DNA from 3 places in the Pseudomonas sp. NY8896 genome. Region 3 is predicted to be linked to each of the others. Evidence: riboswitches for the same ligand, from Rfam matches in the RefSeq annotation. Region 3 holds a riboswitch; each other region holds the start of a gene.

Region 1 (4,766 bases), 400 kb from region 3:
CCTGCAAACCCAGGCTGGATAATTCAACAATGCGTGCCATGTGCGCCAGCAGGCTGCGGTCGTGGCTGATCACCAGCAAGCCACGGTCCCAGGCTTCGATCATGCTCAGCAGTTGGGCACGGGCGTCGCTGTCCAGGTGATTGCTTGGCTCGTCGAGGATCAGGTAGTCGGCATCGCTGAGCCACGCGCCAATCAGCGCCACGCGCATGGCCTGGCCGCCGCTCAGGCTCCGTGCGGGCTGGCGCCAGTCGAGTTGGCCCAGGCCGTGGCCCTGAAGCTGGCGTTGCAATTGCTCGCGGATATCCCAGCGCTCGCCAACGGTGTCGAAATCGTGGGGCTGGATGCTGCCTTGCTCGATACGCTCCAGCGCCGCAATCACCGGCCCCACTTGGGCCAGGTCGGCAAGCGTGGCGCTGCGCTCGATGACTTGCTGGTCCAGCAAATGGACAGGCCCGAGGCGCCGGCAATGGCCGCTGCTCGGTTCACGCTGGCCGGCAAGAATCTGCCCTAGCAGGCTTTTGCCCACGCCATTGCGCCCGACCAGGCCGGTGCGGCGTTGGTCGAAGGTTTCGTTGAGGTTGCTGAACAGCAGCCTGCCATCAGGCAAGGCCAAGGAGACGCTGTCCAGCGTCAGAATCGACGTGTTCGTCATGCACAACTCCACAAATGCCGCGACATCTCCGGAGCGAGCCGGAGGCTGAAGACTGGCCGTCGAACGGACGGCGGCATCAATGGCGCATTGGACGAACACCTCGTAATTGGAGAGCGCGTAGCCTAACGGACCGTCCGGGGCCGGGTAAAGCACCGGCCGCCGGTTGGGGCCTCAGCGTTGCGCCTGCAAGCGTTTAGCCCAGTCCCCGGCGTGGCCGTGCGCGCAGGCTTGTTCACTGTCGAACCGCACATGCCAGGCCGGATGGTCCAGCTGTATGCCGGCTTGCTCCAGTGCATGGCGGGTCAACGCCAGCATGTGCGCCTTCGCTTCGCCCGCGACGGCAGCGGCTTTGTCGGCCTCTTGCTCAAATACCCAGGTAATACGAAGGCTGCCCGGAAAGTCCTCGGGGTCGAGGCGGTGAGTGAGCCAGCTGAAACCGACGATCTGCGCCTTGGCGGTTTCGCAGGCATCGGTCAGGCACGCCACCAGCTCCCGCTCCAGGCGGGCCATTTCGCGTTTGCCCAGTGCCTTCACGGGTTGGCCTCGTCATCGATCTGCTGGCAAAAGCGCAGGCGGTTGCCGAACGGGTCCCACACCTGCATCTGCAGGCCCCAGTCCAGGCGCTCGGCCTCTGGCCGGGCGTAACCGTACTGTTTGTCCTGCAGCTCGCGCTCCAGCGCGCGCAGGTCGTCGATGCGGGCGAACACGGTAGAACCGGGGCATGCATCGCCATGGTGCTCGGAAAGGTGCAGGATCAGGCCGTCGCGGTGAATCTGTACGTACAACGGCAGGTCCGGGCTGAAACGATGCTCCCAGTCCAGGCTGAAACCGAGGAAATCGAGGTAGAACTCCTTGGCCTTGTCGACCGAGAAGATGCGCAGTACGGGTATGGCGGGGGCGAGGGGCATGGGACGTCCTTGACCGTGGGCAGAGTCGCTACTGTAACGCAGTAGCACCAAGAGTGGTCGACCAGCCCGCCGCAATGGTTGACCACCCGCCAGCCACTGCGTAGCCTTGCCAGTTCGAGGTTCTTCGGCCAGGCCGAAGCTAAGATGGGAACGCGGTACATGCCGCGGCTGCCCCCGCAACTGTAAGCACCGACAACGGATCGACACTGCCACTGCGCCAGCGCGCGGGAAGGCGTCATCCCGCCAGCCCGCTGTTCAACCGTACGGGGGCCTGGAACGGTGCGAGCCAGGAGACCTGCCTCGTCACGTTTTCGACTTTCAACCGGGCGGGGTGATCCGGTGGCGAACAAGCCCGGCCAACCTCTGGCCCGTGGCTGTCGTCCTGCATGCCCGCGCCACACTGCCAAGGGCAATGCGACATGAAAACACTGGCCAAGCTCCCCGTCACCATCGTCACCGGCTTCCTCGGCTCGGGCAAGACCACCTTGCTGCGCCACATGCTCGACAACGCCCAAGGCCGCCGCATCGCGGTCATCGTCAACGAATTCGGCGAGCTGGGCATCGACGGCGAAATCCTCAAACAGTGCAGCATCGGTTGCACCGAGGAAGAAGCCAGCGGCCGCGTCTACGAACTGGCCAATGGTTGCCTGTGCTGCACCGTGCAGGAAGAATTCTTTCCGGTGATGCGCGAGCTGGTGGCACGCCGTGGCGACCTCGACCACATCCTGATCGAAACCAGCGGCCTGGCCCTGCCCAAGCCTTTGGTACAAGCGTTCCAGTGGCCGGAAATCCGCAACGCCTGCACCGTCGATGCGGTCATCACCGTGGTCGACAGCCCGGCCGTGGCCGCTGGCACCTTCGCCGCCTACCCTGACCAGGTCGATGCCCAGCGCAAACTCGACCCTAACCTGGACCATGAATCGCCACTGCACGAGCTGTTCGCCGACCAGCTGGCCAGCGCCGACCTGGTGGTACTGAACAAGGCCGACCTGATCGACGCCGAAGGCCTGGCCAAGGTGCGCGCCGAAGTGGCTGAAGAACTGCCGCCGGCCGTCAAGGTGATCGAGGCCAGCAGCGGCAAGCTGCCACTGGAAGTGCTGTTGGGCGTGGGTGCCGAGTCCGAGGCGCACATCGATGGCCGCCGCACCCACCACGACACGCACCACGACGGCGACGACCATGACGATCATGACCACGACGCCTTCGATTCCATTTCCATCGACCTGCCCGAGGCCGACGAAAGCCTGCTGCTCGACGCACTGACGCAACTGGTGGTGGAGTTCGGCATCCTGCGTGCCAAGGGCTTCGCCGCCATCCCGGGCAAGCCGATGCGCCTGCTGGTGCAAGGCGTGGGTACCCGCTTCGACAAGCACTTCGATCGCGCCTGGCGCAACGACGAGCCGCGCATCACCCGCCTGGTGCTGATCGGTCAGGACCTTGACGCTGTTCAACTGGAAGCGCGCCTGCGCCAGGCCCTGGGCGCCTGACCCATGCACCTGCTGCGGACCCAGCCCGGCGGCTTCGTGCCGGATGACAGCATTGCCGACCTCGGCCAGACACCCGCCGAGCTGGTGATTCTCTGCAGCGGCGATTCGCACCTGGCATTGCTCGCCGATACCGCCGAGCAATTGCCTGAAGACTTCCCCAGCCTGCGCCTGGCCAACCCGATGCAGGTGCAGAACCATGCCTCGGTCGACTTGTACGTCGACCAGGTGCTGCGCCACGCCAAGGTCATTCTGGTGTCGCTGCACGGTGGCGTTGGCTACTGGCGCTACGGCGTCGAGCAACTGGTCGAATTGGCCGCCCGTGGCGTGCAACTGATTCTGGTGCCGGGCGATGATCGCCCGGACCCGGAACTGACCAGCTTGGGTAACGTTTGTGGCGAACAGGCCGAACGCCTCTGGCACTACCTGCGCCAGGGCGGCAAGGCCAATGCCATCAACCTGTTCAATTGCCTGGCCAGCCAGTGGCTGGGGCGTGACTACGCCTGGGACGAGCCACAGCCTTTGCCACGCACCGCCGTGTATCACCCGGCCAAGGGGAGCGTGGCGCTAGAAGACTGGTACCCGCACTGGCACCCGGATTACCCGGTGACGCCGCTGTTGTTCTACCGCTCGCACCTGCAGGCGGCCAACACCGCCTTCATCGACGTGTTCTGCCAGCGCCTGCAAGCAGCCGGGCTGAACCCGTTGCCGATCGCAGTGGCCAGCCTCAAGGAAAGCGCCTGCCTGGAGCAGGTCGAAGCCTGGCTGGACGAGGTCGGCGCTGAAGTGCTGGTCAATACCACCGGCTTTGCCCTGTCCAGCCCAGAGCGCCCCAACCTGCGGCCGTTGCGCCGTGACATCCCGGTGTTGCAGGCCATTTGCGCGCAAGACAACCAGCCCGGCTGGGAAACCAGCGAGCAGGGCCTGGGCGCGCGTGACCTGGCCATGCACATCGCCTTGCCGGAGCTGGACGGGCGCATCATCACCCGTCCGGTCAGTTTCAAGGACATGGCCTGGCGCAGCGAGCGCAGCCAGTCCGACGTGGTGTGCTACCGCGCGCACCCCGAGCGCATGGACTTCGTCGCCGAGCTGGCCCGCCGCTGGGTTGAGCTGGCGCGCCTGCCTAATGCCCAAAAGCGTATTGCCCTGGTGCTGGCCAATTACCCGACCCGTGATGGCCGCATTGGTAACGGCGTCGGCCTGGACACCCCGGCAGCGGCGCTGAACATCCTCAAGGCGCTACAGGCCGAAGGCTATCCGCTGGCCGATTTGCCGAGCAGCGGCACGCAGTTGATTCACCAACTGCTCGGTGGCGTGACCAACGACCTTGACCACCTGGACCAACGCCCCTGCGCCCAGAGCCTGAGCCTGGCCGACTACCAGGCTGCATTCGAGCGCCTGCCCGAGGCCAACCGCCAGGCCGTGCTGGAACGCTGGGGGCCGCCCGAGCAAGACCCGATGTACCGCAGCGGCCGGCTGATGGTGGCCGGCTTGCGCTTTGGCCTGACTTTCGTCGGTATCCAGCCGGCGCGGGGGTATCAGGTGGACCCGAGCGCGGTGTACCACGACCCCGACCTGGTGCCGCCGCACGGCTACCTGGCGTTTCACTTCTGGCTGCGTCACGCCTTTGCCGCCGACGCGGTGATCCATGTCGGCAAGCACGGCAACCTTGAGTGGCTGCCCGGCAAGGGCGTGGGGTTGTCGGCACAGTGCTGGCCGGAT
Region 2 (4,766 bases), 950 kb from region 3:
CAGGCGTGGGCGCTCATGCAGCTCGCCGTGGTACACCGCCGGGCCACCCAACTCCACGCCCAACGCACCGGCACCGGCAGCCATCACCGGGCCGGCATTGGGGCTGTCCCACAGCGGGCCTTGCTTGCGCCAGCAGGCCAGGGCCAGGCGGGTCTTGCCCAGTAGCGCGTAGGTCAGCGCCACCAGCCTTGCGGGTACATAGTTGAGCACATCGTCGATGCGCGCCGCGCACCAGCCAAAACGTTCGAAGCGTTCATTGCGGTAGCCCCACATGGCATCCAGCGTATTGCTCAAGCGGTACAGCACCACACCCGGCGCACCCGCCACCACAAACCAGAACAACGCGGCGAACACCGCGTCGCTGCCGTTCTCCAGCACTGACTCGGTGGCTGCTCGAGCTACCGCCGGCTCGTCCAGTTCGCGGGTTTCGCGGCTGACCAGGTAACCGACCCGGCGCCTCGCCTCTTCCAGGTCGCCCTGGCGCAAGGCGTTGGCCACCGGCAGTACATGCTCGCCCAGGCTGCGCAGCCCCACGGCGCAATACAGCGCCAGCACGTCCACCAGCCAGCCGATGTACGGCAGCCACGACAGCACCAGTGCCACCAACGTCAGCGGCACCACCGCCAGAAACCAAGCACTTACGCCGTGGCTGCGCCAGCCACGTCCGCCGGCATTCAGGCGACGCTCAAGGTTACTGGCCATATTGCCGAAGGCCACCAAAGGGTGGCGCCGCTGCGGTTCGCCCAGCAAGGCGTCCAGGGCAACCCCAGCCACGGTCAGCAAGGCCACGCTCATTGACGCTCTCCCCATTGGTTTTCGTAAAGCATTTCACTCAAGGGCCGCTCTTGGGCCCAGTTTTCCTGCACCAGCATGGGCACCGGGTAGAACTCGGTGACCGGCCCCAGGCACAACACCGCAACGGGCTTGGCCCCGGCCGGCATGCCCAGCAACGCTGCCAGCGCAAGCGGGTCGAACAGCGACACCCAGCCCATCCCCAGTCCTTCGCCACGCGCAGCCAGCCATAGGTTCTGGATGGCACAGGCCAGCGAGGCCAGGTCCATTTCCGGCAGGGTACGGCGGCCGAAAATGTGCGGCTCGCGGTTGTCCATCAAGGCTGCCACCAGCAGCTCGGCACAGTCGTTGATGCCTTCTACCTTCAGTTTCATGAAGTCATCGGCTCGCTCGCCCAATGCCTCAGCCGTGCGTACACGCTCCGCTTCTACCAAGGCCTGGATGCGGCTGCGCAGGTCTCGCTGGGTAATCCGGATGAAGCGCCACGGCTGCATGAGCCCGACACTGGGCGCCTGGTGCGCGGCGGCAAGCAAGCGGGCAAGCAGCTCCGGCGCCACCTGGCCACCGGCAAAATGGCGCATGTCGCGGCGCTCACCGATGGCCCGGTAGATCGCGGCGCGTTCAGCGTCGCTGTAAGCGTGTTCGCTCATGGCCGCAACAGCGCCGCCGCCGCATCGGGGTTGGACGGGAAGTAGAAGTGCACGTAGGAAGCGGTCAACCGACCCAGGCGATACACCGCTTCGTTGCCCCGCCCGCCGTTGGGGCTCAGGCCACGAGCGATCGGTTCCAGCGCAGTGCTGGTCAGCGAGTGGTGATAGGTGTGCCCGCGCAAGGTACCCTCCGGCAGTTCCACCGCCTGCAGCGCCAGGGCCGCCAGGCGCTTCTGCATGGTCGCCTCACCCGGCAGCAGCCCCAGCAGCTCGGCACGTTCGCCTGCCACGTCAGTCAGGGCATCGAGCAGGTACAGCATGCCGCCGCACTCGGCCAGCAACGGCTTGCCCTGCGCATGATGGGCGCGAATCGCTGCGCACATCGGTGCGTTTGCGGCCAATGCGTGGTGATGCAGTTCGGGGTAGCCGCCCGGCAGGTACAGGCTGTCTACCGGTGGCAGCTCGCGGTCGTGCAGCGGCGAGAAAAACGCCAGCTGTGCGCCAAGGTTGCGCAGCAGGTCGAGGTTGGCGCCATAGGTGAAGGCAAACGCCTCGTCCCGCGCCACACCAATGCGTACACCTGCCAACGAGGTAGAGCAGGCCTGCGGTTCGGGCTCGGCAAAGGTTACCGGCGGCGGCAAAGCCGCGTCGCAACTGGCGCCCAGCGCCTCGGCAGCAGCATCCAGGCGGGCCTCCAGATCATTCAGCTCGCTGGCCTGCACCAGCCCCAGGTGGCGGCTAGGCAGCTCGATGCCACGCTCGCGGGACAAGCCGCCATACCAGCGCAACCCTTGGGTCAGGCTGCCTTCCAGCAGTTGCGCATGGCGCAGGCTGCCCACCCGGTTGGCCAGCACGCCGGCGAACGGCAGGTCGGCCTGATAGCGCGCCAGGCCCAGAGCCAGGGCGCCGAATGTCTGAGCCATGGCCGTGCCGTCGATCACCGCCAGCACCGGTACGCCGAAATGGCGGGCCAGGTCGGCGCTGGACGGGGTGCCGTCGAACAGCCCCATCACCCCTTCGATCAGGATCAGGTCGGCCTCGCCGGCAGCGTCCCACAACAGGCGACGGCTTTCATCTGCACCGATCATCCACAGGTCCAGCTGGTACACCGGCGCGCCACTGGCCCGCTCGAGAATCATCGGGTCCAGAAAGTCGGGCCCGCACTTGAACACCCGCACCTTACGCCCGAGGTTACGGTGCAAGCGTGCCAGAGCAGCAGTGACAGTGGTCTTGCCCTGGCCAGAGGCTGGTGCCGCGATCAGCACGGCGGGGCAGTGGCGCGATCGACTCACAGCTCGACGCCCTTCTGTGCGCGGATACCGGCCTGGAAAGCGTGCTTGAGCATGCCCATCTCGGTCACGGTGTCGGCCAGTTCGATCATTTCATCCTTGGCCGCACGGCCAGTGACGATCACATGCTGCATCGGCGGGCGGGCCTGAATGTCGGACAGCACCTGGTCCAGGTCGAGATAGCCATGCTTGAGGGCGATGTTGAGCTCATCCAGTACCACGAACTGCACACTTGGGTCTTGCAGCAACTGGCGCGACACCGCCCAGGCGGCTTCAGCGGCAGCAATGTCGCGCTGGCGGTCCTGGGTTTCCCAGGTAAAGCCTTCGCCCATGACGTGGTAGCGCACTTGCTCGGGGAAGCGGCGGAAGAACAGTTCTTCGCCGGTGCTGTTGCGGCCTTTGATGAACTGCACCACACCGCACTGCATGCCATGGCCCAGGGCGCGTGCGAGCATGCCGAAGGCCGAGCTGCTCTTGCCTTTGCCGTTGCCGGTCAGCACCAGCAGCAGGCCGCATTCGTTGGGGGAATTGGCGATGCGTTCGTCGATGACCGCCTTCTTGCGCTGCATGCGCGCCAGGTGGCGTTCGTCGCGTTCGGTGGATTCGCTCATGGGGTTCTCCGCTGGCTGGCACCACGGCAACGCGCGGCGGCAGGTAATAGGCAGGCAAACGGAGAACGCGCAGGGGCCATGGCAGGGCGCCACGGTGCACCGCGCATCACCCTCCGTGATGCCGTTGGCAGTAACAGGCCGGTCTCCGGGCTTGTGAGTGGGCGTTAGGCCCTGGCCTGCGCGCCTTCCCGGATGCTGGCATCCAGTGGCCTTGCGCGGCCTTCTGCTCACTTACCGTTGCGGGGGCAGCGCCGGATTCGCGCCATGCAGGCGCCCACCGGCTTCCCAGTTTCACCCTGCCCAGTCGAAGCTGGCAGGGCACCTGAAACACGCGCGAAGGTTAGAGGGTTGCACCGGGAGCGTCAATCGAAGCGGGTGTTGCAGCTATTTATGCTCTTGATCTTTATCTTGATCTTCGCGACTTCAGGAGGCTGAACGCTGAAGTCGCAATCTGCGTCGCCTGGACTATCGCGCGCTTTGAAGCAAAAGCCGAAGCAAGAGCAAGACCAAGGGACGGAACCCTGCGCGCCCTCTCAATCCCATAGGCCTGCTTCAGAGGACGCTGCCCATGAACCGCCTGTTGCCTTGGTTAGTCGCCGCCAGCCTGGCAGGCTGCGGCGAAACGGCCCTGTTGAACGTAAGCGAGGGCAGCGGGCCAACACCCGAGTTGCCTGCCCCCGTCACGACATTGATCCCCACCGTGAACATCGCCCCCGCAGTCGGCTGGCCAAAGGGCGGCAAGCCCACCGCAGCACCAGGCACTCAGGTCACCGCTTTCGCCAGCGGCCTCGACCACCCACGCTGGCTCTACTTGCTGCCCAACGGCGATGTGCTGGTAGCCGAAACCAACGCGCCCCCAAAGCCCGAAGATGGCAAGGGTATTCGCGGCTGGGCCATGGGCAAGGCGATGAAGCGCGCCGGTGCGACCGCCCCCAGCGCCAACCGCATCACCCTGCTGCGCGATGCAGACCATGATGGTGTGGCAGAAATCCGCACCCCGTTCATCGAGGGGCTCAACTCCCCCTTCGGCATGACGCTGGTAGGCAAGAATCTATATGTTGCCGACACCGACAGGCTGCTGCGCTTTCACTATGAACCAGGCGCCATGCAGATCACCGAAAAGGGTTACCTGGTTACCGAGTTGCCCGGCGGGCCGCTGAACCATCACTGGACCAAGAATGTAATCGCTAGCCCCAACGGCCAAAAGCTTTATGTGACGGTTGGCTCGAACAGCAATGTGGGTGAAAACGGCCTGGACAAAGAACAGTCGCGTGCCGCGATCTGGGAAGTGGACCCGGCAAGCGGCAATCATCGGCTGTTCGCCACCGGCCTGCGCAACCCCAACGGAATGGCCTGGGAGCCTCGCAGCGGCGCCTTGTGGACGGCGGTCAACGAACGGGACGAAATCGGCAGCGATCTGGTGC
Region 3 (4,766 bases):
CCATACCCTGGGTTACGAGCGCACCTACACCGTGCCGGGCTATACGGTGTGGAGCGCGCGCCTGGCCTATCAGCTGACCCCGGAAGTGAACGTTGCCGTCAACGCCAACAACCTGTTCGACAAGAAGTACTGGGTCGCAGGCTTCAACCAGCTCAATGGCAGCAACAACTATGGCGAGCCGCGTAACTTCCTGTTGACGGTCAAGTACACCCCAGAGCTCTAACCCCAGGTCATTGCGCCAGCGGCCACTGCGCCAATGGCCAGTAGGCGCCCTTGCGCGACTCGTAAAGCGTGAAGTGTCGCGCGGTGAGGTAGAACTCCGGCGCGCTGCTGGCCTCGGGTGGCTGGCCGTGGTAGTCCCTGGACAGCGTCAGGTGCGGCCGATACTCACGGCTGGCCGCCTCCACCCCCAGCGGCAGCAGCGCCTGCTGCAAGCCGTACACCAGGTGCAACAGGGCCGGCGGTGTCTGCTGTGCCTCCAGCACCAGGGCCCCGGCCCGCTGCCACACCTGCAAACGGTCGAGCAACAGCCGCGGCGCCGTGGCCGGCAGCGCCAGTTGATCGACCGCCGCGCAGATCGCTGGCAGCTGGGCGGCGTCCACATCACCGAGGAACAGCAGCGTGACGTGGAAATTGGCTGCCGGCACCGGTTTGCCGCTGCGCAGGCTCAGGTCCCGGCGCCATTGGGCCAGAGCACTGCGCTGGGCATCGTTGACCGGCAAGGCGAAGAACAGCCGTTTGAACGGGCTACCGCTGGGGCGTATATCCTGAACCATACAAACTCCCTGACATGAAACGTTTGCGCAAGACTGTAGGGCATTACACCAATGTCGCCCCACCGTTTCGTAACAATAAGTACAAACTGCCCCCATGATTGTTTATGCTGGCGAGCTTATGCCATGGCGCATGGCCATTTTTCGACAAGTAAACGTCCATGAAAATTGCACTCGTACTTATCTTCGTCCTCTCGATCGCCTATGTTCACCTGCGCGGTCGGGTTCGCCACAAGCTGACGCGTCAGCTGGGCGACCACTCCAGCTTCCTGGCCCCGGTCAACAGCTTTCTGTACCTGTTTTCCAAGCACCCGGCCAAGCCTTACCTGCCGGTTGAGGCTTTTCCCGAACTGAAACCGCTGCAGGACCACTGGCAGGAGATCCGCGAGGAAGGCCGCCAGCTGCTGCACGTAGGCGAAATCAAGAAGTCCGACAATTACGATGACGTCGGTTTCAACTCGTTCTTCAAAACCGGCTGGAAGCGCTTCTACCTGAAGTGGTACGGCGAGAGCCACCCGTCGGCGATGGCGCTGTGCCCACGCACCACCGAGCTGTTGCAAGGTATCGGCACAGTCAAGGCTGCCATGTTCGCCACCCTGCCGCCGGGTGCCAAGCTGGTGCGCCACCGTGACCCGTATGCGGGCTCGTACCGCTATCATCTTGGCCTGGACACGCCGAACGACGACGGCTGCTACATCGACGTGGACGGCGAGAAGTACTCGTGGCGCGATGGCGAGGGGGTGATCTTCGACGAAACCTACATCCACTACGCGGCCAACACCACCGAGCATAACCGCATCATCCTGTTCTGCGACGTCGAACGCCCGCTCAAGTACCGCTGGGCAACCGCGTTCAACCGCTGGTTCAGCCGAAATGTCATGGCCGCCGCCGCTGCGCCCAACGATGCCAGCGACAAGACCGGGGGCATCAACCGCCTGTTCACCCGCATCTACAAGATCCGCGAGCGTGGCAAGGCGCTGAAGAAGCGCAACCGCATGCGTTACTACCTGGAGAAATGGGCAGTGGTCGCAGCGTTGGTGCTGGTGTTCATCTACATCTGAACCGTGTAGGCGCGGGCTTGGTGCAAGCCCGCTGCCAAAGGCCCACTGCATGACCACCAAAGTACAAGCCTCGCACTTGCCACTCTTCGACTAGCCTGAAAGCTCCACTCGCAACCCCCCCAAGGTGAAGACGATGAGCATGATGGACTGGGACGCCTACCGTAAGCAGTTGATGGCCGGCATCGGCGATCTCAAGCAACTCTCACCCGACACCGTGGCCGGTTATGTGACCGCCAGCGGTGCTGGGGCCAAGACCAACCACCTGGACGCCAAGACCCGCGAGCTGATCTCCCTGGCCGTGGCCGTGACCACCCGCTGCGACGGCTGCATCGCCGTGCATTCGCAACAGGCGGTCAAGCATGGCGCCAGCCGCGAGGAAATTGCCGAAGCGCTTGGCGTAGCGGTGGCGATGAATGCTGGGGCCGCACTGGTCTACTCAGCGCGTGCCATGGACGCGGTGGGCAAGGCCAACGGTTGAGCACAAACGGCGTCGCCGCCCTTGCGCGACGGCGCCGCGCCACCCAGACTGGGCGGCTTAGCCCGCGCAGGAACCCGCATGATCCACATTCGCCCCATGACGCCCGAAGACTTCGACCGTTTCTGGCCTACCTTCCAAGCCATTGTCCAGGCCCGTGAAACCTACGCCTTCGAGCCAGCCCTGAGCGTCGAACAGGCTCGCCAGCTGTGGCTGGAGCTGCCCTTGCATACGTTGCTGGCTGAAGAAGATGGCGAGCTGCTGGGTTCCTACTACCTCAAGGCCAATGCTGCCGGGCCTGGCGCACATGTGGGCAATTGCGGCTACATGGTCTGCGAACAGGCGCGCGGCCGGGGCGTGGCGCGCCTGATGTGCGAACACTCGCAGAAGCTGGCGCGCCAGGAAGGTTTTCTGGCCCTGCAGTTCAACTCGGTGGTGGCCAGCAATGAAGTGGCCGTGGCGCTTTGGCACAAGCTCGGCTTCGAGACCGTTGGCCGCTTGCCCAAGGCCTATCGCCATGCCCGCCTGGGGCTGGTGGACTGCCTGGTGATGTACAAATGGCTGGCGGATGAGCCGGTGGTAGAGAAGCCCCCGCTGTTGATCGGGCGCAAGAACATCGAGGCACGGGTTTCGCGGCGCCGCGGACGCTAGCCTTTGCAGGGCTAACCCACCTCCATTGCCCAAGCAAATTTGACGCCCCCGCGTTTCAATGGTCAGATGCGCGCCAGTTTCAGGTGTCCTGCGCCGCCGCGCGCAGGGTGAAACGGGAAGCCGGTGCGTCGTGTTGCCCACGACAAGTCCGGCGCTGCCCCCGCAACGGTAAGCGAGCGAACCCTTCGAGATACCACTGTGCTCCGGCATGGGAAGGTGAAGGTTTCATGCCCCTCGCAAGCCCGGAGACCGGCCTGGAGCTTCACTTGGCAACCCGCGGTGGGCGGGCGCAGGCCGGAATCCGTGCGCGCGCCTGCCTGCATGGTTCGCCTTTGCGTGTTTTCCACCGGGATGCATTCATTCCTGCAGCAGTGGAACGACATGTCCCGTATGTTCAAGCTTCACCCCCTGGCGGCCTGCCTGGCCGTCGCCCTGCCGGCCTTGGCCGATGACCGTGCCCCGCCGCCTCTGGCCTTGCCTTCCACGGCCATCACCGACACCCTCGACAGCCACGCCATCGACCTGGCCACGCCTACCCAGGCCGGCTCGCGCCTTGGCCTGAGTGCCCTGGAAACACCCGCCAGTACCAGCAGCATCAGTGCCGAGCAGATTCAGCAGCGCAACAACCTCACCGTGCAGGATGCGGTGACCCGCTCGCCGGGCATCACCTTCGTCGGCTCCCCAGGCGACGGCGGCACCGGCCTGTCCGCCCGCGGCTTTGCCGGGCACAGTTCGGTGATGACCCTGTTCGACGGCACGCGCCTTTACACCGGCGCCGGCACGCAAACGTTCCCTGTCGACCCGTGGATGGTCGAACGTATCGATGTGATTCGCGGCCCGGCTTCGGTACTGCATGGCGAAGGCGCCACCGGCGCGGTCGTCAACGTGATCCCGAAAAAACCGTTTGCCGGCGAAGTGCGCAACCACCTGCGTCTGGGCTACGGCTCATGGGACCGTCAGCAGCTCGGCCTGGACAGCGGCGGCAGCCTCAGCGAGCGCCTGAGCTATCGCCTTACGCTGAACCAGCAAGATGGCAATGGTTGGGTCGACCGCACCCATTCGCGCAGCCTGGCCGTTAGCGCAGCGCTGCGTTTCGATGCCAGTGACGACCTCAGCTTCACCCTCGCCCACGACCGTGGCGAGGCGCAGCCCGCCAACTACTACGGCACGCCGCTGATCGACGGCCACTATCGCAGTAGCCTGCGCAACAAGAACTACAACGTACAGAATGACGTGCAGCGTTATGACGACGAGTGGACCCGGCTGACCACCGATTGGACGCTGAACGACCACCTCAGCGCCAGCAACCAGCTGTACTACATCAAGAGCCGCCGCCACTGGCGCAACGCCGAAGACTACAGCTGGGACGCCGAGCGTCAGCAGTTGCTGCGCGGCAGCTACCTGGAGATCAAGCACAACCAGGAACAGTTCGGCGACCGCCAGACCTTCACCTTCGACCACACCCTGTTCGGCCTGGCCAGCAAGACCGTGGTCGGGGCCGAGTACAACAAGGTGCGCTTCAACGTCGACAGCAATTCACCCTACAACGATGTCGGCGGCGACTACATCGACCCATGGCAACCGCAGCCCGGCGGGTTCCACAGTGCCTCGCCGCTGCGACCGCAAACCTTGTCCACCACCCATACCTTTGCCCTGTTCGCCGAGAACCGCCTGCAGCTCAGCGACCGGCTGTCGCTGGTAACCGGCGTGCGCCGCGACCAGAACCACATCGACCGCGACAACCTGACCAACGACAGCCGCAGTGACCGCAGCCTGCAAGGTGGCAACTGGCGCGCTGGGCTGGTG

What was found. A riboswitch is a leader RNA that binds a small molecule or an ion and turns the genes downstream of it on or off. The one in region 3 is predicted to bind cobalamin.
Region 1: linked by a shared signal. The riboswitch ahead of cobW (cobalamin biosynthesis protein CobW) and the one ahead of Q9451_RS19910 (TonB-dependent receptor) in region 3 are both predicted to bind cobalamin.
Region 2: linked by a shared signal. The riboswitch ahead of cobO (cob(I)yrinic acid a,c-diamide adenosyltransferase) and the one ahead of Q9451_RS19910 (TonB-dependent receptor) in region 3 are both predicted to bind cobalamin.

What each region holds. Positions count from the first base shown of each region.
Region 1 is NZ_CP132350.1:4,041,840-4,046,605, reverse strand. Features, by position in the region: gene Q9451_RS18065 (ATP-binding cassette domain-containing protein) at 1-652, opposite strand, end outside; gene Q9451_RS18060 (hypothetical protein) at 824-1,186, opposite strand; gene Q9451_RS18055 (glyoxalase superfamily protein) at 1,183-1,560, opposite strand; cobalamin riboswitch at 1,661-1,878, shown strand; gene cobW (cobalamin biosynthesis protein CobW) at 1,980-3,047, shown strand; gene cobN (cobaltochelatase subunit CobN) at 3,051-4,766, shown strand, end outside.
Region 2 is NZ_CP132350.1:5,388,341-5,393,106, forward strand. Features, by position in the region: gene cbiB (adenosylcobinamide-phosphate synthase CbiB) at 1-795, opposite strand, end outside; gene bluB (5,6-dimethylbenzimidazole synthase) at 792-1,442, opposite strand; gene Q9451_RS24270 (cobyrinate a,c-diamide synthase) at 1,439-2,734, opposite strand; gene cobO (cob(I)yrinic acid a,c-diamide adenosyltransferase) at 2,731-3,342, opposite strand; cobalamin riboswitch at 3,461-3,683, opposite strand; gene Q9451_RS24280 (sorbosone dehydrogenase family protein) at 3,911-4,766, shown strand, end outside.
Region 3 is NZ_CP132350.1:4,442,838-4,447,603, forward strand. Features, by position in the region: gene Q9451_RS19885 (TonB-dependent receptor) at 1-223, shown strand, start outside; gene thpR (RNA 2',3'-cyclic phosphodiesterase) at 231-776, opposite strand; gene lpxO (lipid A hydroxylase LpxO) at 935-1,834, shown strand; gene Q9451_RS19900 (carboxymuconolactone decarboxylase family protein) at 1,968-2,312, shown strand; gene Q9451_RS19905 (GNAT family N-acetyltransferase) at 2,391-2,960, shown strand; cobalamin riboswitch at 3,025-3,233, shown strand; gene Q9451_RS19910 (TonB-dependent receptor) at 3,342-4,766, shown strand, end outside.